One region of the Pseudoalteromonas sp. APC 3893 genome, then DNA from elsewhere that is predicted to be linked to it. Evidence: riboswitches for the same ligand, from Rfam matches in the RefSeq annotation. Region 1 holds a riboswitch; the other holds the start of a gene.
What was found. A riboswitch is a leader RNA that binds a small molecule or an ion and turns the genes downstream of it on or off. The one in region 1 is predicted to bind cobalamin.
Positions count from the first base shown of each region.

Region 2: another riboswitch for cobalamin. It lies ahead of QMA12_RS10510 (TonB-dependent receptor); the one in region 1 lies ahead of QMA12_RS10990 (ABC transporter ATP-binding protein).

Region 1 is NZ_JASDCD010000007.1:128,686-144,092, forward strand. It holds gene QMA12_RS10975 (FAD:protein FMN transferase) at 1-240, shown strand, start outside; gene nqrM ((Na+)-NQR maturation NqrM) at 325-537, shown strand; gene QMA12_RS10985 (histidine phosphatase family protein) at 610-1,227, shown strand; cobalamin riboswitch at 1,255-1,386, shown strand; gene QMA12_RS10990 (ABC transporter ATP-binding protein) at 1,473-2,294, shown strand; gene QMA12_RS10995 (iron ABC transporter permease) at 2,278-3,288, shown strand; gene cobT (nicotinate-nucleotide--dimethylbenzimidazole phosphoribosyltransferase) at 3,288-4,349, shown strand; gene QMA12_RS11005 (adenosylcobinamide-GDP ribazoletransferase) at 4,353-5,162, shown strand; gene cobU (bifunctional adenosylcobinamide kinase/adenosylcobinamide-phosphate guanylyltransferase) at 5,159-5,683, shown strand; gene QMA12_RS11015 (cobyric acid synthase) at 5,683-7,158, shown strand; gene cobO (cob(I)yrinic acid a,c-diamide adenosyltransferase) at 7,170-7,769, shown strand; gene QMA12_RS11025 (cobalamin-binding protein) at 7,769-8,626, shown strand; gene ung (uracil-DNA glycosylase) at 8,623-9,285, shown strand; gene QMA12_RS11035 (DUF3545 family protein) at 9,335-9,523, opposite strand; gene tal (transaldolase) at 9,714-10,664, opposite strand; gene yaaA (peroxide stress protein YaaA) at 10,889-11,668, shown strand; gene QMA12_RS11050 (mechanosensitive ion channel family protein) at 11,773-12,684, shown strand; gene QMA12_RS11055 (DUF1289 domain-containing protein) at 12,852-13,040, shown strand; gene nagP (N-acetylglucosamine MFS transporter NagP) at 13,358-14,659, shown strand; gene QMA12_RS11065 (hypothetical protein) at 14,789-15,154, opposite strand.
Region 2 is NZ_JASDCD010000007.1:3,270-18,676, reverse strand. It holds gene QMA12_RS10525 (efflux RND transporter periplasmic adaptor subunit) at 1-61, shown strand, start outside; gene QMA12_RS10520 (efflux RND transporter permease subunit) at 65-3,166, shown strand; gene msrA (peptide-methionine (S)-S-oxide reductase MsrA) at 3,295-3,831, shown strand; gene QMA12_RS10510 (TonB-dependent receptor) at 3,950-5,797, opposite strand; cobalamin riboswitch at 5,831-5,983, opposite strand; gene QMA12_RS10505 (DUF3718 domain-containing protein) at 6,266-6,643, opposite strand; gene folA (type 3 dihydrofolate reductase) at 6,723-7,214, opposite strand; gene cgtA (Obg family GTPase CgtA) at 7,287-8,441, opposite strand; gene rpmA (50S ribosomal protein L27) at 8,595-8,852, opposite strand; gene rplU (50S ribosomal protein L21) at 8,869-9,180, opposite strand; gene ispB (octaprenyl diphosphate synthase) at 9,590-10,561, shown strand; gene mdh (malate dehydrogenase) at 10,658-11,593, opposite strand; gene argR (transcriptional regulator ArgR) at 11,844-12,311, shown strand; gene QMA12_RS10465 (Dyp-type peroxidase) at 12,308-13,207, opposite strand; gene QMA12_RS10460 (ABC transporter ATP-binding protein) at 13,243-14,289, opposite strand; gene QMA12_RS10455 (iron ABC transporter permease) at 14,302-15,407, opposite strand, start outside.

The DNA.
Region 1 (15,407 bases):
ACTTACAGTCATTTGATTGATCCAGTTACCGGTATGCCAAGTCGTCATGATCTCGTATCAGTAACCGTATTACATCCATCAGCAATGACAGCCGATGGTCTTGCTACTGCATTGACTATTATGGGCATGGATAAAGCTCAAGCCTATGCAGAAAAAAATGACTTAGCGGTCTATCTAATAGCTAAATCGAAGGATGGTTTAGTGACTTATTCGAGCCCAGCATTTAAACCCTATTTGTAGCAGAGCACAAAGCGGTTTATAATACACTCAGCTTGGCTACGTTAGCCAAGCACCTTTTAATTGCTGAACAATAGGGGCTAAGCAATGTCACTTTTTCTTCTTACTTTTGGTTTACTTATTTTAATTGTCGCAGCAATGGCCATTGGCATGATTATGCAGAAAAAATCTATGGCGAGTAGCTGTGGTGGTCTAGGCTCAGTAGGTATTGATAAAGCTTGTGATTGTGATGACCCATGTGACAAACGTAAAAAGCGCATGGAAAAAGAGCAAGTTTGGAAAGAAAACCAAATTTTATAATCTCGATAAACTAGATTAAAAAGCGCCTTGTTTAAAATTGGCGCTTTTTTTGTGGCTTTAAAGTGGTAATTAATGAAACCATTTACAACTAAAGTGTATTTTTTACGTCACGGTGAGCTTGAGCAGCAAAATGTATTAGCTGGGCGTAGCGACTTTGAGTTGAGCAAGAAGGGTGTTCAGCAGTTAGAAGATGCAGTTGCAGGGCTGAGCGATATCACTACAATAAACAGTTCTCCTTTAAAACGTTGTAAGCTCTTTGCACAACAGCTTGCCAATACTCGCCAACTACCGCTCAATATAGACAGTGCAATTGCAGAGTATGATTTTGGCGATTGGGATGGGCAAAGCTATGAAGTACTTTGGCAACAAAGTAGCTCACCGACAATCGGAGGCTTTTGGCAAAACCCTTGGCAAATTACGCCCCCCAATGGCGAATCCATGAATGCGTTTTATAGTCGAGTTGAAACGTGGTGGCAGCAATTTTTAGTGATGAACAGCGCACAGAACACAGGACCCCACTTGGTCATAACCCACGCTGGCGTTATCAAACAGCTGTTAGCGATAGTATGTCAGCTCCCTCGTGAGTCGCTCATTAGCCAAAATGTGTTTTCAATCTCTTATGCTGCTCTTATTTGTGTTGATGTTTACATTGATGAACAAGGTGAAGCTTGGCCTAAAATTGTTTTCTAAGCTGTTTTTAGCCATCTAGAAAGATATTAATTGAAATATAAACTCACCTGCTCATAATAGAGGGGTATTTAGGAATGAGGTGCAAGTCCTCAGCTGTTCCCGCAACTGTAAGCCACATTAGTGATAAGCCAGATACTAAATACGTTACAATCAACTTAAATAACTGAGCGGGTAAACTCATCTTTTTCATAAGCATTTGCTTGTGTTTACTGCATTGGGTTTTCGCGTGCTAGCAGAGATAAACATTGCAGACACCAACAGCGCTTCTTACCGTCGACGATTTATCGTGGACTGTTGCTAATACATCTATTCTAAAAAAAATAAACATCAGCATTGAGCAAGGCCAGTTTATTGGCTTGCTTGGGCCTAATGGTGCGGGTAAGTCGAGTTTATTGCGTTGTCTATATCGGTTTAATAAACCAACATGTGGTCAAGTGCTCCTTGGCTCAGATGATATTTGGCAACTAAGTGCTGATGATTTTGCCAAGCAAGTTGCTGTGGTTTTACAAGAAACGCCTTCGCAATTTAATCTATCTTTGTATGATGTGGTGAGCCTAGGGCTTACCCCGCATAAACGTCTTTTTAGTGGCACCACACAAAGTGATAAGCAGCTAATTCACCAAGCGATAAAACAAGTAGGCTTAATTGAGCATGCTAACCAAGCGTTTGATTCGCTCTCCGGTGGCGAAAAGCAGCGTGCTTTAATTGCCCGTGCCATAGTGCAAAAGCCACAGCTTTTGATTATGGATGAGCCTACCAGCCACCTTGACGTAAAATATCAAATTCAATTAATGGAATTAGCCAAATCACTCGGGGTAACTGTGTTGGCATCGTTTCATGATTTAAATTTAGCGGCCAGCCTATGTGATGAGCTATTGGTAATCGATCACGGTGAAATCGTTGCATCTGGCACGCCGCAGCAGGTTATAACAGAGAAAATGCTAAGCGATGTATTTGACGTGTGCGCTCAAGTATCTAGCCACCCGCAAAGTAAAGCGCAATCCATTCCACATATAACGTATTTTTATGGTTATCAATCAGGAGCGCTTCATGCAACTGAAAAATAACCTATTACTGCCGCTAACCATGGTATTAAGTGTGCTGAGTATTTTTGCCGCGTTGAGCTTTGGTGCTGCCCCCAGTAAGTTTGTTGATGTTTACTACAGCGTAATTGGACAGTGGTTTGGCCAAGGTAGTGATTCGTTTATTGAGCGAATAATTTGGCAGCTACGTTTGCCACGTACGTTATTGGCGTTCTTAGCAGGCTCAGGGTTAGCCATTGCAGGGCTGATTTTACAAACCGTGACCCGTAATCCATTAGCTGACCCTTATTTATTTGGTATTTCATCTGGGGCTTCATTTGGTGTAGTGTGTTTTATTACCTTCACCGGCATCAGTGCTGGGTTTTCAATGTCGCTGGCTGCTTTTGTGGGTAGTATGCTGACCATGTGCTTATTGGTATTTGTTGCAGGACGTAGAGCGTCTGCTCAGGTTGAAACAATGCTATTAGCAGGGGTTGCATTGTCATTTTTATTCAGCGCATTTACCAGCTTACTGCTTTATTTTAGTAACCCTCAAGCGATCACCGCGATTTTATTTTGGACCTTAGGCAGTTTTGCGAGAGCGCAGTGGCAAGCACTTTGGCTACCCGCTTTAGCTATTTTCAGCTGTATTATTTTATTAATGAGTTTTAGGCGTCAACTCAATGCCATGTTATTGGGTGATGAAAGTGCCGCGACCCTAGGTATTCCTGTGCAACGCTTTCGCTTGCTAATGTTAGTGTTAAGTTCGTTAATTACAGCGCTCTTGGTGGCGTTATGTGGCGGAATTGGCTTTGTGGGTCTGATGATACCCCATATAGTGCGTTTTTTCGTATCCCAAGGAACCTTAACAGGCCTTGCTATGACTGCACTCGTTGGCGGTACATTTATGGTATGGGTGGATGTGCTCTCGCGTATTGTGATGAGCAACCAAGAGCTACCAATCGGGGTGATCACCTCGGCCATTGGTAGTGTGTTCTTTTTATCTTTGCTGTGTTTTCGTAAAAAGGTGTATCAATGATGTATTCTATTAAACCCCTTAACAGGCAATTTGATACGCTGATCAGTGATAAAATTAATCACAAAACTAAACCGCTTGGAGCACTGGGGCTACTTGAACCACTGGCACAGCAATTGGTGAGTATTTTTAGTCAAGATATTGATATACAGAGTGCATTTTTAGATTTTCAGCCAGCTATAAAACAGCCTACATTAATCGTGTTTGCTGGCGATCATGGTGTTGTAGCGCAAGGAGTATCAATTGCCCCCAGCGACGTTACCGCGCAAATGGTTGCTAATTTTGCTGCTGGCGGCGCGGCAATTAATGTGTTTTGCAATCAGCTAGGCTGGCAGCTTGAAATAGCCGATTGCGGTATTTTAACGAAAGTACCCAGCACGGACATTCGTGATTGTCGTTTAGGGGATATCACCGAGCCGCTTAATCAACACACGGCTATGAGTACCGAGCAGGTACAACAAGGGTTTAATAATGCTAAACAACTTGTATTAGCGCTTAAAAGTAGTGGCTGTAATACTCTAGCCTTGGGTGAAATGGGCATAGGTAATACCACCAGTGCAGCCGCTATTATGGCGGCAATGCTTAAACTCCCTGCCAGTGAATGTGTGGGCAAAGGTACTGGCGTAAGTGATGGGGTGGTTGCGCGTAAAGTAAAAGTTGTAGAGCAAGCACTGATCTTACATAAAACTCAACTAGATGATCCTATCTCCTTGCTTGCAGCACTTGGTGGCTTCGAAATTGTGCATATTGTGGGTGCCATGCTCAGCGCTGCTGAGCAACAAATGGTAGTACTGGTTGATGGCTTTATTTGTACCGCTGCAGCTTTAGTCGCGATTGCAATTAACCCCAATGTAAAAGCGTATTTTATTTTTGCCCATAGTTCAAATGAGCAAGGCCATAGTAAAATGCTCGCCCACTTAGAGGTTAAACCATTACTGCAATTAGATTTGCGCTTAGGGGAGGGGACTGGCGCTGCATTAAGTTTGCCTTTGCTACAAAGTGCGCTCGGTTTTTATAATCAAATGGCAAGCTTTGCCGACGCTGCAGTTGATAATGTGGTGTAAGTGATGACACAAGCGCAAGCAAGCATCACGCAATGGCAGTTGTTACAATTAGCGGTTAGTTTTTTAACCCGCATTCCGGTAAAGCTTCGTTTTGAGGTGACGGGCGAACACTTAAATCAAGCCAGTCGCTACTTTGCGTTAGTAGGATTAGGACTTGGTTTAGCCCATGCTTTGGTGTTTTACTGCCTGCAATTTATATTACCTGTTTCAATATGTGTGCTGTTAGTGATGGCGCTGAGCCTACTAATGACTGGTGCTTTTCATGAAGATGGCTGGGCCGATGTCTGGGATGGCTTTGGTGGTGGCTGGCAGGTATCACAAAAGCTCAATATTATGAAAGATAGCCGTTTAGGCACATACGGCGCTGCAGCACTTATCATTATATTAATGCTGAAGTATCAAAGTTTGGTGATATTAAGTGAAGATAACGGTGTGTTGTTATTTGCTATCATTGCTGGGCAATGCTTAAGCCGCGTTGTTGCGACTAGTATCATTTTTAGTATGGATTATGTGAGCGAAGATGCCAGCGCAAAAGTAAAGCCACTGGCTATGCACTTATCTAAAACCGGATTAGTCACTTTATTATTAACAGCTGCTTTTTTATTTGCCGCTACGTTGATTTTCCAGCTTGTTACTTGGCAAGCATTAGTAATAATAACCCTGACTTTAGTATTCGTACGTTTGATGGTTATGCATTGGTTTAAACGCCAATTAGGCGGTTATACCGGTGATTGTTTAGGGGCAGCGCAGCAACTTAGTGAAGTGAGTATTTATATAACTCTCATCGTTATAATGACGAGTAGCGCACAATGAAACCTCAACATACTTTAATTCTCGGTGGTGCCCGTAGTGGTAAAAGCCGCTTTGCAGAGCAATTAGCAACAAGCACTGAAAAACCCGTAATATACATCGCTACCGCACAAGGCCATGATGATGAAATGCAAGCACGTATTTATCGTCATCAACAGCAGCGCCCAGCACATTGGCAGCTAATTGAAGAGCCAATAACGCTTGCAAATACCTTACTTGCCCATAGCAAAGCTGGTAACTGCATTTTAGTTGATTGCCTTACGCTGTGGCTTAGTAATTGTTTATGCCAAGATAATAACTGCTGGGCGCAGCAAAAACAGGCATTGCTTGAAGCGCTGAGTAAGCTCCCTGGACAGGTTATTTTTGTCAGTAACGAAGTTGGACACGGGATTGTGCCGCTTGGGCAATTAAGCCGTGACTTTGTTGATGAGTCAGGCTGGCTACATCAAGCAATTGCCGCAGAGGTTGCTCGGGTTGAATTTATAATGGCAGGCTTGCCGCTCACTTTAAAAAGTAGTGAATGATGAAAACAATAATGATCCAAGGCACCACATCAGATGCCGGTAAAAGTACATTGGTTGCAGCTTTGTGCCGAGTGTTTGCAGAGCAAGGTATTAAAGTTGCTCCCTTTAAGCCACAAAATATGGCACTTAATAGCGCAGTAACACAAGATGGCGGTGAAATAGGCCGTGCTCAGGCGTTACAAGCAATTGCAGCAAAGGTTGCCCCAAGAATAGATTTTAATCCCGTATTACTCAAACCTAATAGTGATACTGGCGCTCAAGTGATCATTCATGGCAAAGCGATTAGCAATATGGAAGCGGGTGCTTACCACGACTATAAAAAAGTCGCGATGGATGCTGTGCTCACCTCACAAGAAAGATTAAGTAAAGAATTTGAGCTATTGGTTGTAGAAGGGGCCGGTAGCCCCGCAGAAATTAACCTGCGTGCTGGCGATATTGCCAATATGGGTTACGCTGAAGCGGTGGATTGCCCTGTCATTATTATTGCCGATATTGATAAAGGCGGGGTATTTGCGTATTTAGTGGGCACCTTGGCATTGCTAAGCGAGTCAGAGCAAGCGCGAGTAAAAGGCTTTGTGATCAATCGTTTTCGTGGCGATATTGCACTGTTACAAGGTGGCCTTGATTGGCTCGAAGAGTACACGGGCAAACCTGTACTTGGTGTATTACCTTACCTGCATGATCTCACCTTAGATGCAGAAGACGCCGTTGCTATTGATAATAAGGTAAACCAAGCGAAAATAAAAATAGCTGTTTTACTCTTACCACACATTAGTAATCATACCGACTTTGATGCGCTGCGGTTAAACCCACAAATAGATATAAACTACGTGCGTCACACACAGTCTATTCCCAATGTTGATCTAATTATTATCCCAGGCAGTAAAAATGTGATCAGTGATTTAACCTTTTTAAAAAATGAAGGCTGGGAGGAGCAAATTAAGCGCCACCTTCGCTATGGCGGTAAAGTGCTCGGCATTTGCGGCGGCTTACAAATGTTAGGCACCGATATTTACGACCCTGCGGGGGTTGAGTCAAGCGCTCAGCATTGTAAAGGATTAGGACTTGGTGATTTTACAACTCAATTAGGGGTTGAAAAAGTACTGACGCAAGCATCGGCTATTTTGCATTTAAATGGCGGTGAAGCTCAGATGGTGGGGTATGAAATTCACGCAGGCCAAAGTCACGGTCCTACACTTGAACAACCATTGCTAAAATTTACCACACATCCACAAAATGTGACTCATGATGGTTTTATATCTGATGATAACTGCATAGCAGGCACTTACTTACATGGCTTGTTTGATAGCAGTGCAGCAAGCCAACTGATACTTGATTGGGTGTTACCAAATAGCTGTATTGAACAGCATATAGATATAAACACACATCGCGAACAGCAACTCACGCGTTTAGCCCAGATGTGTAAACAGCATTTAGATATTCCACAAATTACTAAAATTTACCAAAACTGGTAAGGAGCAAGCAGATGAGCGACACAAATAACGACAAACACCAACAACGGCAACAAAAAGTAAAAGACAAAGTGGATGAGCGCATTGCTGCGGCACAAACAGAAAAGGGCATTTTCCAAGTGATCACTGGCAACGGTAAAGGTAAATCTACATCAGGGTTTGGCACAGTAACTCGCTGTGTCGGCCATGGTATGAAGGCCGCTGTGTGCCAATTTATAAAAGGCACATGGCCGTGTGGTGAGCGTAACTTATTACAAGGTGCGGGCGTTGAGTTTGCCATTATGAACACCGGTTTCACGTGGGAAACACAAAATAAAGAATCAGATACCGCCGCCGCGCAAGCTACATGGCAAGAGGCAAAGCGTATGTTAAATGACGAATCAATCAACCTAGTATTACTTGATGAAATAACTTACATGATCACTTATGGCTACATTGATTTAGAAGAAGCGCTAGAGGTGATTGCTAATCGTCCGCCGATGCAGTCAGTGATTGTTACAGGGCGTGGTGCGCACCGTAAGTTAACAGACCTTGCAGACACAGTAAGCGAAGTACGTAATGTAAAACACGCATTTGATGCGGGTGTAAAAGCGCAAATAGGGTTTGATTACTAATGGTGGTGTTAAGATTCGCATTATTTGTTTGTTTCGCCTTGGGCAGTGCTAATCTACAGGCTAGCACTAATAAACAACAACTGAGAATTGTAGCGCTTGCTCCGCATATTGTTGAAAACCTTTATACCATTGGCGCTGGCGAGCAAATTGTGGGAACAGTTGAGTACGCTGATTTTCCAAAGGCGGCGAATAAAATCCCACGTTTAGGGGGTCACCAAGGTATTCAAACTGAAAAGCTGTTAGCACTTCAACCTGACTTGGTACTTGCATGGAATAGCAGTAGTCATGCTGATGAGTTAGCACAAATAGAGCGTATGGGAATCAGTGTTTTATACAGTGAAGCCAATGAAGTTGAAAAAGTGCCTAATGAGTTGCTACGACTAGGAAAATTAACTGGCCGCGAGGACGCGGCAAAGGATGCTGCGACTGAATTTCAGCAAAAATTAGACACTATTAAAGCCAAACAGCAGGGCAAAGCCAGTGTTGCTGTGTTTTATCAATTATGGCCAGAACCGATGATGACGGTGAGTAAAAATACTTGGATTAATCAACTTATTGAGATTTGCCATGGCAGCAACGTGTTTGCCAATAGCCGCACCGACTATCCGCTTATAAGTATTGAAAACGTGATCGTTGCAAAACCAGAGGTGATTATTCTTCCAGAAGAGAAATCAAAAAACAAACAGCCAGTTATCGATTGGCAACAATGGCCCGAAGTTCCTGCAGTGAAACACAATCAGTTTATTCAAATTAATGCCGACTTACTACACAGGTTCACCACCCGGATGCTTGATGGGCTAGATGATATGTGTAATAAAATCGATCAATCAAGAGCTGTTTTAAAGGATGTACAATGAGTCAGTGGCAAACATTTTTACAAACCGAATGCGCCAAACCTTATATGCAAGACACGCTTGCTTATGTTGCTCAAAGGCGCAGTGAAGGGGTTGCAGTTTACCCACCAGAGCCGCAGGTTTTTAGTGCCTTTGAAGCAACGGAGCTTGACGATATTAAAGTGGTTATTTTAGGGCAAGATCCTTACCACGGTGAGGGACAAGCTCATGGTTTGTGTTTTTCAGTACTGCCAGAAGTTACTAAATTGCCGCCATCGCTGAAAAATATTTATAAAGAGCTCGCCACTGATATTGCAGGGTTTGCGGTACCGCAACATGGTCACTTGCAAAACTGGGCTGAGCAGGGCGTATTTTTACTAAATACCGTACTGACCGTGGAGCAAGGACAAGCGCACTCACATAAGCATTTAGGTTGGGAGCAATTTACTGATAACGTGATTAATCATATTAATGAGCACACAACTGGCGTGGTGTTTATTTTGTGGGGTGCGCATGCGCAAAAGAAAGGCAAAGGCATAGATGCTACCAAGCACTTTGTGTTAAACGGCCCTCACCCATCACCGCTTTCAGCGCATCGAGGCTTTTTTGGCTGTCAGCACTTTTCTAAAGCCAATGAGATACTCCAGCAGCAAGGCAAAGCCGCTATAAATTGGCAAGTGTAAGAATTAAAAAAGGCCGTTAGCTGTGAAGCATGCGGCCTATTTTTTTAAGTTAAAAATCTAGCTCATCAATTGCAATGTTGTCTGCAAAATAGTCTAACTCCTGTAGTTCTTTGCGTAAACGTTGCTTATCTTTTAAAGCTTCGATTTCGCGCCACTTTCTCTTTTTATTCTTCTGAGAGGTCTTTTTTGTTGTACTAGGACCTTCTAATATTTCTAAAATATCGTCTAGGCTATCCATGAACTTCTCCTATTGAATTTTGAACCTCGGAAATACCTATATCACAGGCCAAACTAAAATAGAATAAAAAAGTGACGGTAATGTTACATAAATGTGATGGCTAGATTAAATTCTATACGCGGGGAAAATAAAAAACGCCACATGAGTGGCGTTTTATACAGTAAGTGTTTATTTACTTATCTTTAAAGAGTTACATCGCTTTAAAACGTGCCTCTAATTGCTCTTGCGCATCAGCAAATGAGCGAATACCTTCAGCCAGTTTTTCAGTCGCCATGGCATCTTGGTTATGCAACCAGCGGAATTGCGATTCTGTAAGTGGCTCAGGTTTTGGCTCTTTAGGAATATCACTTTCTAGTAAATATTCTTGCGCGCCTTCAAGGTTGCCTAAGTCTTCTAACAGGTTAGGGCTAATAGTTAGCTTATCACAACCCGTTAGCGCGATAATTTCGCCAGTGTTACGGAAGCTTGCGCCCATAACCACGGTTTTATAATCATGGCGTTTGTAAAATTCAAAAATGCTACGTACAGATTGAACACCTGGATCTTGTAGCGGATCAGTAGGTTTTTCCATGCCGTTAGCAACATGCCAATCTAAAATACGGCCCACAAACGGCGAGATTAAAAATACGTTTGCATCGGCACAGGCGCGTGCTTGGGCATCGCTAAACAATAAAGTAAGGTTACATTTAGTGCCTTCTTTTTCTAGTTGCTCAGCGGCTTTAATACCTTCCCATGTTGAAGCTACTTTAATTAAAATTTTATCTTTGCTCACGCCTTCTTTTTCATACAGGCTAAGTAAAGTATGGGCTTTATCGATAGTTGCTTGGGTATCAAATGATAAACGCGCGTCAACTTCGGTAGAGATGTAACCCGGTACAATTTCGCTGATTTCTTTACCCAATAATACGGCAAAGTAATCGCAAGCGAGTTCAAGTTGTTTGGCGGCATCTTGCTCGGTTTCTTTAGCATAGCTAAATGCTTTATCTAAATAAGGCTTATACGCTTCGATCTCGCTGGCTTTAAGAAGTAAAGATGGGTTTGTAGTCGCATCTTCTGGTTGGTGTTTTTTTATCGCTTCAATATCGCCGGTGTCGGCTACGATAGAAGAATGTTGTTTGAGCCTTTGTAGAGCTGAAGTCATTTGCTTTTCCTCATTCCAAGCAAGTTAAAAGAAAATCTACTGTAACTACCTTATACTGCAACACTGTGACAGCGCTTGATAGGTCATATGTCCGTATCAGTAAAGAACGAAGGCGCAACGCAAATTTTGTCGCGCAAAAGTAAGGTAGGACTAAACAAAACGTGCATTTCGTTTCATTTAATGTTGAAATTGACATTAAATAATTTACAAGTCAATAGCTAACTATGATCACTGTTATTTCACCTGCAAAAAATTTAGATTTTGAAAGCCAACCTACTACAGAGAAATTCAGTTATCCTGAGCTGCTAGAGCACAGTGAAGAGCTGATGAGCGTGTGCCGTGAGCTTACACCTGCACAAATTAGTAGCTTAATGAAAATCAGCGATAAGCTAGCAGGGCTCAATGCTGCCCGTTTTAGTGAATGGGCGCAGCCGTTTACTGAACAAAATGCTAAACAAGCGGTACTCGCTTTTAACGGTGATGTATACGGCGGTTTAGCGGCAGATACACTAACTGCTGAGCAACTTGACTACGCACAAAACCATTTACGTATTTTGTCGGGCCTTTATGGGCTGTTAAAGCCGCTAGATTTAATGCAAGCATATCGTCTTGAAATGGGTACTAAGCTTGATAATAGCCGTGGTAAAAACTTATATGAATTTTGGGGCAGTATTATTGCCAAGAAGTTAAATACAGTTTTAGCTCAGCAAGATAGTCAATACTTAGTCAACCTTGCATCTAATGAGTATTTTAAAGCGGTTGATAAAAAAACCTTATCTGCGCAAATCATCACACCACATTTCAAAGACTGTAAAAATGGTCAATACAAAATTATCAGCTTTTACGCCAAAAAAGCGCGCGGCTTAATGGCTCGTTATATTATCGAAAATAAAGTAACTCAATTGAGCCAACTGAAACAGTTTACAGTGGATGGTTACTATTTTAGTGAAGAAGCCACAACTAAAGAACTTGAGCCTGTATTTTTACGCGACGAGCAAAATTAAGCGACATTTAAGCTTTAAATAAACCACGCAAATGCGTGGTTTTTTATTTTTGGCGTTTATTTTGCAATGACCTGATTATTAAATAATAGTTTTCAGGATCAATCATGCTAAATATCCCTTCAATTAGTGAAGCCGAAAAGCTTATCGAAGAAAAGCTCGGAGGCTGGTTTGATATTGTTATAAGTCATATTCCTAACTTTATCGTCGCAGTACTGATTGCCATTGTATTTTCAATTCTTGCGCGCTTTTTAGGTTCCATGGTGCGTAAGGTTTTACGCAGATCGTTAGACTCCAAGCAAATAGCCGATTTAATGGCTTCCATCTTCAAGATGGTCGTCTTATGTGTTGGGGTATTTATTGCTCTAGATTTTATGGGGTTAAAAGGCACGGTTACTTCATTGCTTGCAGGTGCCGGTATTGTTGGTTTAGCGATTGGTTTTGCGTTTCAGGATATGACCGAAAATCTCATTGCTGGCATCGCCATGGGTATTCGAAAACCCTTTAAAACGGGCGATGTCATTAAAACCGATAATGCTTTTGGTACGGTTAAATCAATTAACTTACGTAATACCCTGATTGAAAATTTTTATGGCCAATTAATTCTAGTGCCTAACAAGATCCTTTTTCGCAATGTGTTACGTAATTACAGCACCTTAGGTGTTCGCCGAATCGAAGTACCGGTAGGCATTTCGTATGGCGACGACCCAGAGCAAGCTGCTGAAGCGATAGTTAAAAAAATCAATGAGTTCGATTTTGTGATTAAGCAAGACGAAACGGCTGTATACGCTGAAGGATTTGGCGATAGCAGCGTTAATTTATTAGTATGGTTTTGGATAAAATACCCCGGCGAAGCTGATTTTATGACCGTAAGGCACAAAGCGGTTGTTGCCGTTAAACAAGCATTAGCAGAAGCTGATATCAGTATTCCATTCCCAATTCGCACGCTTGATTTTGGTATAAAAGGGGGTGAAAAACTCGATGCCATGATTAGTCACAAACAGGATAGCCAAGATTAAACTCGCTTAATAGATACAAAGCGTATGCCTGCATGCGCTTTGTATAATGTACTTTTTACTTAACCTTAATACTAATTTACACGCATTGATGCAGACGATTTAACTGACACATGACTTAATTCAAACTAAAGTTAGGTAAACTTAATTGTGAATAGTGGGGGGTTAGTTTGCGTGATGATAATGAATTTTATCCGAAAAATCCCTGCGTTAGGTGTTGCTGCTTAGATAGTAGAGATATTTGTATTGGCTGTTTTCGCAGCCTTGAGGAAATACTTGAATGGCATAGCGCTTCAATCAGCCGACAGAAAAAAATACTTGCAACATGCCAAGCGCGTAAAGCTGCAGCAAAAAAATAACGACTCTAACGACGCTCAGGATGAGCTAATCAACATATTCTTTGAGCAAATTCTTTTGTGCACGATATAAACTTTTCAAAAATATAATTCCAGAATTCATCTGAATTATTGTAAATAATTGTTTATTTACTGTTTTAAGCTGCAGTGGAAGTCGTTTATGAGTAACTTTAATGTAAAATGATAGCGCTGTCATTTTTGTTGGTGTATGATTAATTTATTGTGAAAAAAATGATTTTAGTTTGCAGTGGCTGGATTTTAGATAAATATAATGAGTTCAAAGCTAAAATAATTAATTAAAAAACTGTTGAGATAAAACTATGGAAGCAACCGTCGAGTTAGAAGCAAATACTAAGCACAGTATTTGGCTGCCAATGACATTGGCAGGATCAATGTTCTTTATTTTAGGGTGTATAACCTGGCTTAATGGTGCAATTACTCCATTTTTACAACAAATGTTGGTGTTATCTCCGTTACAAGCTTCGTTTATTATCTCTTCATTTTATATTGCCGTAACTGTCGCAGGCATCCCATCTGCAATGCTTATTAAGCGTGTTGGCTATAAAAATGGGATGGCGATAGGTTGTGCCGTTATGGCGGCTTCTGCATTAATGTATATCCCTGCAGCAAAGCTGCAAATGATTGAAATATTCTTATTTGCTCAATTAATGATTGGCGTGGGACAAACAATCCTGCAAACAGCGATTAACCCTTATGTGGTAAAAATGGGTTCTGAGAAATCAGCTGCCGTACGTGTTTGTATTATGGGCTTATTAAATAAATTTGCTGGGGTTATCGTGCCTGTTATTTTTGCAGCAGTAGTAGTAAGTGGTGTCGTTGCCGACGGAGAGCAATTATCGCAAGCGCAAAAAGATGCGATGGCGAACAGTTTAATCTTGCCTTACCTAGCTATTGCTGGCTTTATTCTATTGTTTGCACTCTTTGCTAAATTTGCACCATTACCTGATTTAGTCTTCGAAGAGTCTGAAGGCAGTGGCAAAGGAGAAGTAAAAGAAGCCTTACAACATCCTCACCTAGTATTTGGTGTAATAGGTATCGCACTGTACGTGGCTGTGGAAGTGATTGCCGCGGATACCATTGGTTCTTATGCGTTACAAATAGGTGTAGCCGACTACTCTGTAATGACCTCATACACTATGGCGTGTATGTTAATTGGTTACGCCATTGGTATAGCCCTTATTCCACGTTTTATGTCGCAGCAAAATGCACTTGTTATGTCTGGAGTTGCAGGTATTGTCACTGTGCTTGCTGTTGTGCTAGGTAGTAATGAATCATTTATTATTGCTAACTTATTATTAGTACCGTTTGGCGGACCTGAATTACCAGACCCACTTTTATATATCGCATTACTTGGCTTTGCGAATGCCATGGTGTGGCCTGCTATTTGGCCTTTAGCGCTGGCAGGGCTTGGGCGCTTAACGGGCACTGCTTCTGGCTTACTTATTATGGGTATTGCTGGTGGCGCGTTAGGCCCATTATTGATTGGTCTAGGAAATGTCGTTGGTCTTGGCCCGCAAGGTGCTTATGTTGTGATGATTCCAAGTTATATATTCATCTTATTCTATGCTTTGAAGGGTCATAAAATGAGAAGTTGGAAATAGAGAGGAACTGGTGACAGCAAGGTTAGCGAGAGTAAAGTTTTAGCGAGAGTAAAGTTAGCTAAGAAAGTTTGTAAGCTCCCAAGAGCGCGGTTTATTCCGCGCTTTTTCTTGGTCTATAAAGCTAGCATATTAAACCATAGAGCGGGAACGCCTGTTTAATACTCGAAGAGCTAAAATTAATAGCGCAATTAAGCAAATGATTACCCCTGCAATAGTTGCTAATTGATGTGGCACCCAACGTATTATCAATAAACCAAATGTGAGTAATATAAAAGGTTTGAATTCATAGTAGTAATAGTGTTTTTTAACTCTGATTCGATTTACTTTATGATCAACACGGCGCGCGTTTGAGCGTAAACGCCAGATATTCGCACCATAAAAAAACATCATAATGCCCAATAAAGTGCTAATAAAAGAATTACCGATAAGTAAACAACCTGCACCAAAGAGAAAGCTTAAATAGGGAATTGATTCATATATAGGTTTAGCGATCATAATACTTCGTACCATCATCCTTGACTGTAACTTAATTATTGATTGTACCTTAAGTAGAAGCCAAAGCAATTTATTAACATATTTAAATTATAAATGTCTAGTCGTTTTGTTTATTAGTAATTTTTATGTTTCTATAAAAAAATATCATTACAAAAACACTGTGAATTAATTTCAATCCCTGTTTAAATATGTTCAAGATAAGAGCATAGGCAAATTGACGTTTTCAGCGTATAATTCAGCCTTTCAAAAATAC
Region 2 (15,407 bases), 130 kb from region 1:
AGTTGTGACTGAAGGAATTATTAAAATTCGTTCAGGCAGTAAAGTAACAGTGAAGGGGTAACCTGTGAAAATTACTGATACTAGTGTTAAACGTCCCGTTTTTGCAATTGTAATAAACTTACTGCTACTAACTTTTGGTTTAGTGGCTTTTTCGATGTTACCACTGCGCGAATACCCAGATATTGAGTCCCCTATAGTGAGTGTAAGCACTGACTACACAGGTGCTTCAGCTGAGATCATAGAAACCAAAATCACCCAAGTATTAGAAAATCGAATTTCGGGGATTGAAGGCATAAAGAGTATAAACTCATCAAGTAGGAATGGCCGCTCTAATATTACCATTGAGTTTAATATTAGCCGTGATATTGATGCTGCCTCAAACGATGTACGTGAACGTGTTGCCCGTGCACTGGATAGCTTGCCCGAACAAGTTCGACCACCGGAAGTATCTAAATCAAACAGCGATGAAAGCCCAATAGCCTGGTTTTTACTCAACAGCGACACCATGGACTCACTGCAACTATCTGATTACGCGCAACGTTTCATTGTCGACCGCTTAGCGGTAGTTGATGGTGTCTCTAATGTGCGGGTAGGTGGTGAACGTAAATATGCAATGAAAATTTGGCTTAACCGCCAAGCTATGGCTGCGCGTGGTATTACCTCAAGCGATATTGAAAACACCCTGCGTACAGAAAATGTTGAGCTACCAGCTGGTGAAATTGAATCTATTGACCGTGACTTTACGGTACGTACTGCTCGTAGTTATAAAGAACAACGTGATTTTCAAAATCTGGTAATCAAACGCGGCGACGATGGCTATTTAGTTCGCCTTGGGGAAGTCGCTGATGTCCGTCTTGAAGCAGCTGACGATGAAAGTCTATTCCGTGGCAACGGTCGCAACATGGTAGGGCTTGGTATTGTAAAACAAGCAAAAGCGAATACGCTGACGGTTGTTGATAATGCTCGTGCAGAGCTTGAAAAAATCAAACGTAACTTGCCTGAAGGCACCACTATTCAAGATAGTTATGACTCATCGATATTTATTAAAGAATCAATAAACGAAGTTTACAGTACCTTAGCTATTTCAATGGCCTTAGTGGTATTAATTATCTTTTTATTCTTAGGAAATATTCGTGCTACCTTGATCCCGGCAGTAACAGTACCGGTCGCGTTAGTGGGTAGCTTTATGTTCTTACTCGCAATGGGTTATTCAATTAACTTATTAACGCTGTTGGCGCTCGTGTTAGCTATTGGTTTAGTGGTCGATGATGCCATTGTAATGTTAGAAAACATTCACCGCCGTATCGAATTAGGTGAGCCAGCCTTACTTGCCGCTTATCGCGGAGCCCGTGAAGTTGGTTTTGCAATTATTGCGACCACCTTGGTATTAATTTCGGTCTTTGTACCTTTAGTCTTTATGGATGGTCGTATTGGTGCATTATTTACTGAGTTTGCGATGGCAGTTAGCGCTGCGGTATTTTTCTCAAGTATTACGGCTTTAACTCTCTCCCCAGCCTTGTGCTCAAAAGTACTAAAACACTCAGATAAACCAAGTAAGTTTAACCAAGGGATGGACCGTTTATTCAGTAAAATTGAGCAAGGCTATCAAAACTCGCTGCGCTCAAATATGACCCGTTCAGGCGGCCTGACTTTAACTTTATTACTTGCTGGTTTTGCTAGTTATTTATTGTTCCAGCAAATACCATCAGAACTAACCCCTAAAGAAGACCGTGGTACATTCTTTATAATGATGAGCCCTCCTGAAGGCGCAAGCTATGAAAATAACGCCGAAAACATGGCGAAGATTGAAGAACGCTTAATGCCCTACTCTGAATCGGGAGAGCTTAGCCGGGTTTTAATTCGCGTTCCTGGTTGGGGCGGTAGTGGCGGTGTTGCGATTGTTGGCATGGCTGATTGGGATGAGCGTAAACGTTCAACCTGGGAAGTAATGGATGAAATCAGCGGTAAAATGACCGAAGTCACCGATGTACGTGCCTTTGCTATTATGCGACGCGGTATTGGCGGTGGTGGCTCCTCTCGACCCATTGAATTTGTTCTACAAGGCAACGACTACGATCAACTTGCTGATTGGCGCGACCGTATTATTGAACGCGCTGAGAAAAATCCAGGACTAGTACGCATTGATCATGATTATAAAGAAACGTTTCCACAATTCTTAATTAGTATTGATAAGAATAAAGCTGCCGATTTAGGTGTATCTGTATCGGATGTTGGCCGTACTCTTGAAACAATGCTGGGACAACGTCGTGTTACCACCTTTATCGACCGTGGTGAAGAGTACGACGTAATATTGAAAGGGACTAAGTCTGACTTTACAGATCCAACCGATATTTCAAACATTTACCTAAAGTCACGTAGTGGCGAATTAGTCCCTTTGGATAGCTTAATTAGACTAAAAGAAGAAGCTACCGCATCAAGGTTAAATCGTTATAACCGTATGCGTGCTATTACATTGAGTGCCAACCTTGCCGATGGTTATACACTTGAACAAGCACTTAACTTTTTAAATAAAGTCGCAGCCGAAGAAAATGATATTGATGGCGCGGTAGATTATAAAGGTGAATCACAGTTATTTTACGAAGGTGCATCAGCCATGACCTATGTGTTTATTTTAGCACTGACGGTGACCTTTTTAGTGTTAGCTGCTCAATTTGAAAGCTTTGTACATCCTTTTGTTATAATGCTTACTGTACCGCTAGGACTCATGGGTGCCATGTTTGGCTTATGGGCGGCAGGTCTCACGCTTAATATTTACAGCCAAATAGGCATTGTAATGCTCATTGGCTTAAGTGCGAAAAATGGTATTTTAATTGTTGAATTTACCAACCAACTGCGTGATAAAGGTGTCGAATTTAGTGAAGCAATTATACAAGCAGCAAGCCAGCGTCTTCGCCCTATAATTATGACTTCATTAACCACGGTAATGAGTGCAGTGCCACTAGTACTTGCATCAGGCCCAGGCGCTGAAAGCCGTATGGTAATTGGTGTGGTTGTATTTACTGGGGTAATTGTAGCCACAGTACTTACCCTATTTGTTGTTCCAGCAGCATATTATGCATTAGCTCGTAATACGCAATCACCTGAGTTTTTACAGCAAAAACTTAACCAACAAGAAGCAGAAAAACCACTCAAAGAAGAACTTTAAGCGATATTCAGCGCTGATACAATCATATATCAGCGCTTCTCTTTTGTTTTCAAGAAATAAAAACCCACCTTACTCGTCCTTCTGATAGGCTGGGCATATTCGCTATTTAACGTTTTATGGAGTAAGTAATGAGCAAAATAATTGAAACAGCGACATTTGGCGGCGGTTGTTTTTGGTGTATTGATGCTGCATTTAGGCGCGTGGAAGGTGTTACTCATGTAAGCTCAGGCTACACAGGGGGCGAAACTGGTGAACCAACCTACCAACAGATATGTACAGGCCTAACAGGGCACGTTGAAGTGGTAAATATTGAATTTGATCGCTCTCAGATAAGCTATGAGCGCTTATTAGCTATGTTTTTCACCTTGCATGACGCAACTCAATTAAACCGCCAAGGTAACGATGTTGGCACACAATATCGCAGTGTGGTGTATTACCACAATAATGAGCAGCGTATCCAAACCATAGATTACATTACTAAACTACAAAACCAAATACGTGAAGAAATAGTCACTGAGGTAAGCCCTGCAACTACTTTCTACCCAGCTGAGCAATATCATCAAGACTACTATGAGCAAAACCCAGAACAAGGTTATTGCAGCATATTAATTGCCCCCAAGTTACAACGTTTTGAAAAAGACTATAAACAGTTTTTAAAAGACTAAATGATTGCACTTAATACTTGAATTCAAGTTAAATAAAAAAAGTCCGTTGTGGATTAATCCATAACGGGCTTTTTATTTAGAGGCTGTGATTAGCCAAAGTTCAGTCCACTAAATGTACTTAGAACTGATAACTTGCACCGACAAAAAACTGTCGCCCTGCGGCATTGTAACCAAGTAATTCACCGTTAGCGGCAAACCCAGTACCTGCCGTAAAGTATTCTTTATCTGTAATATTCTCAATTCGAGCCTGAAATGATAACTCATCCAGTAATTGATAATTTGCAGCTATATTGAACACTGTATAAGCTGCCAATTCAGTCTCATAATAAGCAATTGATGGACGCGAAGAGCGGTATTGCATTGCGATATTAGCGTCAAAATCGCCCCAGTTTTTGCCAAGGGTATAATTAAATGTTTCAGATGGTCTGCGCGGTAAATCTGTATTAGTTGTTTCATCTTTAGCGTCTAAGAAGCTTAAGTTGATGTTATGTTGAAATCCAAAACCTTCAAAATCAGCTGATAACTCAATACCTTGCATAGATACTTTATCAATATTAGTTGCTATATACTTACCGGTGTCTGCATCATATTTATTGTCGATTAAGTTATCGATCTTATTGTCAAAAATAGCAATATCATAACGACCCCATTGCGTATCTATAGTAACGCCAAATTCATTATTAACTGACTCTTCAGGTTTAATATCATTGTTTGGTAAATACCATGGGCTATCAGTGACAAATGCATTAATCAGAGATGGCGCTCTAAAAGCCGTACCATGACTTAAACGTAACGTAACATACTGGTTTGCTTTATAGCCTAAAGCTGTTGTATAGGTGTTTGCACGGCCATGAAAGTCGTAATTATCGGTTCTGACTACTGCATTACCCAACCAAGTTTCATCATCGTAAAATACACCTACAAAGAGAGCATTGTTATCGCGCTCTTGTTCAGATGATGTAGCTGAAGATTCAGACAAGTCTTCGTTTAAAAAATTAACGCCACCGGTAAGCTCTACGGTGTCTGTTAGGGCATACAAACCACTGTATTCAAACTCAACACGTTCAGTACTATAAATTTGTTCTACATCTGTGCCTGTTTGAATATTTTCTTCTTGTGAAATACTCACTGAGGCACTTTGGGTATAAATAGCTGAGCTTTGGTTCCAACCTAGTTGTGCAGTGTAGTTCTCAAAATCATAGGCATCATTACCAAAAGCGTTATCATACTCGCCTTGGCCTTCGCTATACTGACTTAGTACACTAAATTCACCTGCACTTTCAGTTCGATAAGCTAAGTTAAAGCCTATATTTTTATTAGTATAGCCGTCGTCATCATGATCTTTAGTGACTGGTAGTGATGGATCTTTACCTGTTACATCATAGCCATCGGTATCTTCATAACCTAAGTTGTAATTAAAAGTAACGGCGTCTTTTACAACCCCACCCGCTAGTTGATAGTTTTCATAACTATCACTACCCAATGTCGCAGATAGCGTATTTCGGCTAGCCTTACGAGTTATAATATTAATAACACCAGCAATTGCATCTGAGCCATAAATAGCAGCTCTAGCCCCTTTAACTATCTCTACTCGTTCAATGCTGTTTACAGGTATATTGGTCAACGACACACTACCAGAGCTTGCGTCACTGACTCTTACGCCATCAACTAACACTAAGGTATATTTAGCACTCGCACCACGAACAAATACATCGGCCTTTTGGCCAAAACCGCCATTGCGTACAACATCCACACCAGCAATCGTGTTTAATATTGACGGTAGGTCTCGGTAATTATTTTTTTCAATTTCAATACGCTCGATAACATCAACGGTAGCCAGCGTATCAGTAATTGATTGCTCAAATTTATTTGCTGTTACTGTAATACGTTCAATTGGTTGCTCTGCAGACACAGAAAAAGACAACGCAGCAGTGACAGCTACGCCTAGAGTTGATTTTTTTAGCATGATATCCCCTGACCCGTGCCCACCGCACAAGTAATAGTAAGTTTGTTTCAAGGCCGGTCTCCGGACTCTGCACTTAAAGCACATTACCGTTGCGGGGGCAGTGTTGGGATTATGCTCATCATGAACATGCACCAACTTCCCGATTATCCTGCTACAAATTTCAATACCTTGAAACCTATACTGATGTATTTAGCAAGCACCTTGAAAATAGGTCGTTATTGTGATTATTTTAAGGATAAATGTCAATGGACGGCTATACATCTAAAGTTAGATTAGCGAGTTGGTTATTACTTATAAAAGGTGCGAGTTGGCGAGTTGGTTATTACTTATAAAAGGTGCGAGTTGGCGAAAAATAGTAGCGTGACTTACTTTAAAGCAACTACATTCGAACTCATTCTTATTTTTTAATACTAAAAAACAAAAACCGCAACAAGTGCGGTTTTTTATGATTTATTTTAGCTTTTTAACTTATAAACCAGCACGATCTTTAATTACTGGAATAAGTGCAGAACCGCCATGGCCATTTGATTCAGCCCAGGCTATATCGGCACCATCTGATAATGAGCTTTTAGATAGATTTTTAACTACATATTCACCCGCATCAACTGCATTACTAGCAATTGCATGGCGTAATAAATTGTTACCGTTACATAAAACTGCATCATAAATATTACGAATTTTTACACGAGAGCTTTTTAGCTTACTGCGAAGACGGTTTTTATCGTCTGCCGCGATATACTCACAAATTGACACAGCTAATTGATCATCAGCTTTAACCGGGGCGCTAAAAGCCACCGAACCAGAAATAACAGCAGTAACAACTAGTAATGTTGATAATTTAACCATTGGACACCCTTGAGTAATACTTTTTACCTACGTTTATTGGTTATTATTGTACCAATCTATAAGTTTAAGCGCAATAATGTTACTCAACTTTATCCAAGGTTACGAATTTATACTGATGTAAATTCTTATCATCAGGGTTATTAATTTGCTCTTCAACCACCTGCCAATTAGCAATTTTTTCATAGTCAGGAAACTGAGTATCTCCTGTAACATCAAGATTTATAAAAGTTAAATACAGTGTGCTTGCTTGTGATAAAAACTGCTGATAGATATTTCCACCACCAATAATCATCACTTCTTCACAGTCTTTAACCAGCAATAACGCTTCTTCTGGCGATGTTACTACTTCAACCCCTTGCGCACTGTATTGAGTATTACGACTAATAATAATATTTTTTCTGCCTGGCAATGGACGACCGATCGACTCAAATGTTTTACGACCCATGATCACAGGCTTACTCATAGTTACACTTTTAAAATGTTGTAAATCAGCAGGTAAATGCCAAGGCATTTTATTATCTTGGCCAATAATACGATTGTTCGCCATGGCTGCAATCATTGAAATCTTCACAGTAATCACCTAATACTTTATAACTAAACAAGAAAAAAGGAGCATCAGCTCCTTTTTAAAATCTATACGCTACTAACGTTCGTAGACAACTTCAACATCATAGTCATCTTCGTCCCAGTCTTCCCAATCATCATCATCGCTATTTTTAGTTGCATCTTTATGGTAGGTATCCCACTTAAATTCAACTTCTTCATCTTCGATTGGTACAAACTTCTCTTTAGGCATACTATCAAGTAACGCCATAATATCGTGACAAAGTGCTTGTGTATTTTGTTTATTAACGGCTGAGATACGGTAAATATTTGTTTCTTCACCTAGCTCTTCTGCAATTTGTTCACACAATGCTTGTGCTTCATCTTCTGGAAGTAAGTCAATCTTATTAAACACCAGCCAGCGCGGTTTCTCTGCAAGTTTAGGGCTATATTGATGTAACTCATTAATAATGGCAAACGCATTATTAACAGGACTAGAACCATCAACAGGCATTATGTCGATAATATGCAATAATACACGGCAACGCTCTAGATGTTTTAAGAATCGAATACCTAAGCCTGCGCCATCTGAGGCACCTTCAATTAGACCTGGAATATCAGCAATAACAAATGACTTATTTGCATCTGGACGTACTACACCTAAGTTTGGTATTAGCGTCGTAAACGGGTAATCAGCTACTTTTGGTTTTGCAGCAGATACACTGCGAATAAAGGTTGATTTACCTGCATTTGGCAAGCCAAGTAAGCCCACATCAGCAAGTAGCATTAGCTCAAGCTTAAGCATACGCACTTCACCAGGTGTGCCTAATGTCTTTTGACGTGGCGCACGGTTAGTACTTGATTTAAAACGTGCGTTTCCTAAGCCATGAAAACCACCTTTAGCCACAACTAAACGTTGGCCATCTTGTGTTAAATCACCTAAAGATTCCTGAGTATCAACGTCTGTTACACGCGTTCCTACTGGCACTTTAATATATAGGTCTTCACCTTTTTTACCGGTACAGTTACGACTTTGTCCATTAGTACCACGTTCAGCACGATGGAAGCGCTCAAACTGATAATCGATCAAGGTATTTAAGTTTTCATCTGCTTGTAGATAAACACTGCCACCATCGCCGCCATCGCCGCCATCTGGGCCACCATCTGGGACATACTTTTCACGACGGAAAGACACGATACCACTGCCACCGTCACCAGCTTCTGCGCGAATTTCTACTTCATCTACAAACTTCATGATTACTCACTTTAGGATTGGCTTGTTAATTACTCTATTATATACCCAAGTGGCCTATAGAGCACACTATGTGTAAGAACACTTGGGTATATATTCTCAAGGCTTAAAACAAAAAACCCCGCAAAGGCGGGGTTTTTTAAGAACCGGCTCTGATTACTCAGATACGATGCTTACGTATTTACGGTTTAAAGGACCTTTTTGTTCAAACTGAACTTTACCATCTGCTTTCGCGAAGATAGTGTGGTCTTTACCGATACCTACGTTTGCGCCTGCGTGAAAACGAGTTCCACGTTGACGTACAATGATGCTACCCGCTAGAACTGATTCGCCACCAAAACGCTTAACACCTAGGCGTTTGCTTTCTGAATCGCGACCGTTACGAGTACTACCAGCTGCTTTTTTATGTGCCATTTCTAAGTACCTCTAATTAAGCGCTAATGCCAGTGATTTTAACTTCTGTGAACCATTGACGATGGCCCATTTGCTTACGAGAATGCTTACGGCGTCTAAATTTAACAACCTTAATTTTCTCACCGCGACCATGTGAAACAACCTCAGCTGTTACTTTACCACCGTTTACGAACGGTACACCGATCTCGATTTTCTCACCATCAGCAACTAAAAGTACTGAATCAAATTCAACTGCTGCACCAGTTTCAACGTCTAATTTCTCAAGACGAATTGTTTGACCTTCAGTCACACGGTGCTGTTTACCACCACTTTGGAAAACCGCGTACATAATTAACTCCGTCTGTGCGCCCTCAAATCGACGCAACTAAAATATTCTTCAATAGGGCGCGAAGTTTACGCTAATGCGAAAAAACTAGCAAGCCTGTTTTTTAATTAAATGAATAAAAAATAGCTGCATTGAGAGCAATTCAATATTTTCACCTATTTTATATTAAATCACAGGTATGCCAAGCGCTTTTTAACACAAGGTGACAAATAAATTACAGCCTTTGCAAAGTCATCATCAGAATAAAAAGTAAGCATGTGAATTATCGTTATTTTTAACTTAACCCTTGCAAAACGAGTTAAAAAAGTACTTTAAACCTATTTTTTCAGTGAATTGTCACAAAATATCGAGCAGGCGCGTTTTTTGTTGTACAATCGGCTGCGTATACCCATTAAAATTGGCTCGGAGATCAATGGATATAAAAGCTATCCAGGCGTTAATCGAAAACGATATGAATGACGTCAATCAACTTATACATGCACAAATGCGCTCAGATGTCGCGTTAGTGAATCAACTTGGCTTATATATAGTTAATAGCGGTGGCAAGCGCGTTCGCCCTATGTTAGCTATTTTAGCGGCAAAAGCGCTTGGTTATAAAGGAAATGAACACATTACCTTAGCAACTATCGTGGAGTTTATTCATACCGCAACCTTATTACATGATGATGTTGTTGATGAATCAAACCTGCGACGCGGTACACCCACTGCGAATGCTGAATTTGGTAATGCAGCCAGTGTGCTGGTAGGTGACTTTATTTATACTCGCTCATTTCAGCTCATGGTGGGTATAGGCAAGATGCAAGTCATGCAAATACTGGCAGATGCAACCAATGTCATCGCTGAAGGTGAGGTATTGCAATTAATGAACTGCAATGACCCAGATACCAGCGAAGACAGTTATATGCAGGTCATCTACTCTAAAACAGCAAAGTTGTTTGAAGCAGCTACAGGACTTGCTGCCGTTATAACAGAACAAGACGATACGGTTCTAAAAGCACTCAACCTTTACGGTATGCATTTAGGTACTGCATTTCAATTAGTAGACGATGTACTTGATTACAATGCTGACGCTGAACAGCTTGGCAAAAATATTGGCGATGATCTCGCTGAAGGTAAACCTACCTTGCCACTTATTTATGCAATGCAGCAAGGCAATGCAGAGCAGGTTCAGCTAATCCGTGATGCCATAGAGCACAGCAACGGAATGGATCACTTAGAGGCTATATTAGCAGCGTTACGAGAAACAAACGCATTAGAATTTACTATGAATAAAGCAGATGAAGAAGCCGATAAAGCCATAGCTTGTTTATCTGTGTTAGCTGATTCACCTTATAAAGAAGCGTTAGTTAGCCTAGCCCGTATTGCGGTTGACCGAAACCACTAAAAACACGTATTACAATATATAACACTTCGAGCATAAAAAAAGCCTGCAAAAGCAGGCTTTTTTATTACCGCCAACTACTTGGCAGTAATAACAAGATTATGCGTTGATGAAATCAACACCTTCTTGAATGTCTTTTTTCAGTGTATCTAACATGTCGTTTTTAGCTTGTTGCTCAAACGCACTTAGCTCACCATAAGAAAGAATTTCTTCTACGCCGTTTTTACCTAAACGTACAGGGTGTGCAAAGTATTCTGCATCACCATCTTCAATAGCTACGTAAGCGTAATCTACAACGTCTTCGCCTTGTAAGCCCTTAACTAGAGACATACAAAAACGAGCTGCTGCAGCACCCATTGATAATGTAGCTGAACCGCCACCTGCTTTAGCATTTACGACTTCAGTACCTGCATTTTGGATACGTGGAGTAAGAGCTGCAACTTCTTCATCAGTGAAAGTAACGCCTTCAACTTGAGAAAGTAGCGGTAGAATAGTTGTGCCTGAGTGGCCACCAATTACTGGTACTTTTACAGTTGCAACATCAACACCTTTAAGCTCAGCAACAAATGCTTCTGAACGAATTACGTCAAGCGTTGTAATACCGAAAACACGGTTTGCATCATAAGTACCCGCTTTTTTGAATACTTCCGCAACGATTGGCACAGTGCCGTTTACAGGGTTAGTGATGATACCCACTAATGCTTTAGGGCAGTTAGCAACAATACCTTCAGCTAATGTTTTGATGATTCCAGCATTTACGTTGAATAAATCAGCACGATCCATACCTGGCTTACGTGGCATACCAGCAGGGATAAGTACAATATCACAACCAGTTAGCGCTTGATCTAATGCGTCAGCACCAAAACCTGCAACTTTAACATCTGTTGGGATGTGAGAAAGGTCAACAGCAACACCAGGAACAACTGGCGCAACGTCATATAGTGATAATTCAGAACCAGCTGGTAAACCTGTTTTTAATAATAAAGACAACGCTTGGCCGATACCGCCTGCAGCACCTAATACAGCAACTTTCATGGGAATTCTCCGTAATTTAAGGTAGAAAATATTTGTGGCACTAAGATAAAGAAATTAGCGCCTAAAAACAAATTTATCCTGCTTATTTTGCATATAATTTCGACCATAGTTGTAAATAAACTGTTCTATCGACAAAAGCATACCTCAAACAGCAACTTATTAGCTCTATTCACTAATAAAAACAACTACTGCATAAATATTCATTTTTGTGTAGAATTTAGGACATCAAACAACAAAACAGAAAATTGACATGCAACCACAAGATAAGCAAGAAGCGTTAGTTAAAGCCTTTAAATCACTTTTAAAAGAAGAAAACTTTGGTTCTCAAGGCGAAATTGTTGATGCCTTAAAAGAGCAAGGCTTTGATAATATAAGCCAAAGTAAAGTCTCACGCATGTTAAGTAAGTTTGGTGCAGTACGAACCCGTAACGCAAAACAAGAAATGGTTTACTGCTTGCCTGCAGAAATGGGTGTACCCACAGCAAAAAGCCCGCTACGCCAGCTGGTTATTGATATTATGCATAACGAAATGATGATCATTATTCGTACCAGCCCAGGTGCCGCACAGTTAATTGCTCGCTTGCTCGACTCTTTAGGTAAAGCCGATGGTGTGTTAGGCACCATTGCTGGCGACGATACAATATTTATTGCTCCAGCAAAAATATCTGAAATAGATGTCACACTAGAGCGTGTACGCATCTTATTCGATACCGTTTAAAGTTGTTTTAAAAAGTTAATTGATGGGGCGAAAAAAGCAGAGCCCATATCGGCTTGCGTAAAGTCGAGCCAATGGTCGTAGCAATCGCCCTGCCCTAACCTACTTTTTAATACTGTTTCAAATGCATCGCCTTGCGCTGCACAGCTAATCGATAAAATTCCTTGCTCATAAACATCACCATAAGGCATGCTTTGGCTTAACAATAACGCCTGACCGTGCTCATCTTTGAGCTCAGTACGTACCGCATGGCTCGTATCAACGCTAGGCTCTAATAAGTTATTATCTAACCGAGTACGACCCATTATTTGTTCTTGCTCATTGAGCGATAAATGCTGCCAAACACTTAGGTCATGCTTATAGCGTTGAACATGGATATAACTGCCTTGATCTTCAAAATGCCCAGGGTTATTTACCAACGCCGTAACACGCTTTTGTCGGCCATGGGGAGTATTTTCACCTAAAATAAAGCCATTAAAATCGCGACCATCTAAAAACCGAAAATTACGCACTTGTTCAACTAATTCAACATCAGGAGCGAACAACTGCAGTATTTGTAACGCAAAAAGGTGGTTTACATCTTCCCGATCAGAACGTATTTGTACAAATAAATCAAAAGGTTGAGCTCCCACAACATGATCGTTATGAGTGATATTAGGAAAGCTTTGAAGTTGACTTGGGATAAATTCTGGCAGTATATGCGGCCAGTACTGTGCACCTACAGCAACAAAACTAGATAGCATTGATTCTGAAAATTGATCGGCAAACTCATCCTGAATAGCACTAACTCGCTTTAATTTTTTGCGTAGTGACTCATCATGACCATCAAATACATTAAAAAACAAATGCAAACCGTGTAAGTTTGCTTCAGCACAAATCCCTGATTGCGCTTGCGCCATGGAACATCCTTAACTTAAATTGGACACAGCTTTAATTATTTATCAGTAAAAAAATTTACCGTGTGTGGTTTTATTTTTATTGTAACTAGGTCATTTATATCAAATGACTGCGCTAGTTCAGCGGCAACTTCAATCTCTTGCTCATTCACGACTACTTTATAAACATAGCTTGAACCAATAAAACGACGGCTTAGCACCTTAACTGTTTGCTCACATTGCACCGAGGCCGGCGTTAGAGTTAAATGATGCGGGCGAATATATAGCTGTCCACTATCAGTGCTATGGTGATGCGCAATAAGCGATTCGACCACTCCGTAGCATGTCGAATATTCAGTCGCCGTTAATACATCTGCATTTAAGTATATGCCCTGACCTAGAAACTCTGCAACCACCTTTGAGTTTGGAGCGCTAAAAAGCTGCTCTGGCGTGCCTTGTTGTGCAATTTTCCCTCGATGCATAACAGCCAACGTATCAGAAAACGCAAATGCCTCTTCTTTTGAGTGGGTAACAAACACGGCTGAAACCTGCTGATTTTTAATAATGCGGCGAATATCAGTAATTAATTCAAAACGAACTTGAGTGTCTATATTTGAAAAAGGTTCATCAAGCAACAGTAAGCTTGGCTTATAAGCCAATGCCCTAGCAATAGCAACTCTTTGCTGCTGTCCTCCTGATAACTGATGTGGAAAACGCATGGCACACCCTTGCAACTGCACTAACTCAAGCATTTCGTCAACACGTTGCTGCTTCTGGCTTTTATTCATTTTAGCTAAGCCAAATCCAATGTTATCTGCAACTGTTAAATGCGGGAACAACGCATAATCTTGAAACATCATACCAATATTACGATGCTCAGGTGCTAAAAAAGTATCCTCATCAGAAACCAACTTAGTATCAATGAACACCTTACCTTGATTAGCAGTAACAATACCCGCAATCGCTTTTAAAGTGGTTGTTTTACCACAACCGCTTGGCCCAAGCAGACAAACAATCTCATCTTTTTCAACAGTTAAATTTAAATGTTCGATCACTGCAGTATCATTATATTGATACGATAAATTTTCTAACACTAAACTGCTCATTTAACTTCTCATTTAGTTACGTTGCTCCATTGAGCGATTAACAAAATACAAAGGCACTAAGCCTACCACGACAATAGCAAGCGCAGAGATAGACGCCAGCTCCAATTGCTCATCACTGACATATTGGAACACATGTGTCGCCAGAGTTTCAAAATTGAATGGCCTGAGCAGTAAAGCAGCTGGTAGCTCTTTCATACATTCAATAAACACTAATAAGCCTGCGGTTAAAATTCCACGTCGTAATAAAGGAATATGTACTTTGCGTAACGTTTGCCCATAGCTTTTCCCCATAGATTGGCTTGCCATATCAAGCGATGGACTAATTCGCATAAAACTCGCTTCAACAGCACCGTGCGCGATTGCGTAAAAGCGCACTACATAAGCAAAGATTATGGCAAATAACGTTCCACTAAGCAGCAGCCCTGGTGCAGCCCCAAAAGGCTCTAACCCAGTATTAAGGCGGTCATCAAGTAAGGTTAAAGGAAGTAGTACAGCAATAGCTAAAACAGTGCCAGGTAATGCATAACCCGTACTGGCTAGGCGCCCAGGTACAAGTGAATATTGTTGTGTACTAATTCGCTGATAAAACACCATCAACAAACTTAAAATAATAGTGATCACACACACAATGCCGGCAACTTTAAAACTTTGCCACGCGTACAAAAAGAACGCGCCATTCCACGCTTGACCGGCATACGCAAATGCATAATTGAGTAACACCGCAACAGGTAGTACAAACGCAAAAAATAACACCGCACAACAAAACAAGGTTGCCGACCAAGCAGCCTTCCCCTTTAAGCTGTAAAGGGTTTCACTGTTAAACCCAGATTGGCGCTCAAATACAGCTTGTTTTCGACGGCTAAAACGCTCTAACATCAATGTTAAAAATAGTATTAACAACATAATGCCTGAAATTTTTGCCGCTGCAGTTAATGAGTAATAACCAAGCCAAGTGTCGTACACAGCTGTTGTTAGTGTACTTACTGCAAAATAGTTAACTGTGGCAAAATCTGCCATCGTTTCCATGCTTATTAAGGTAAGCCCAGCCACTATTGCACCACGAGCAAGGGGTAAGCTCACACGGTAAAAGCTTTGCAAAGGAGACAAACCCATACCTT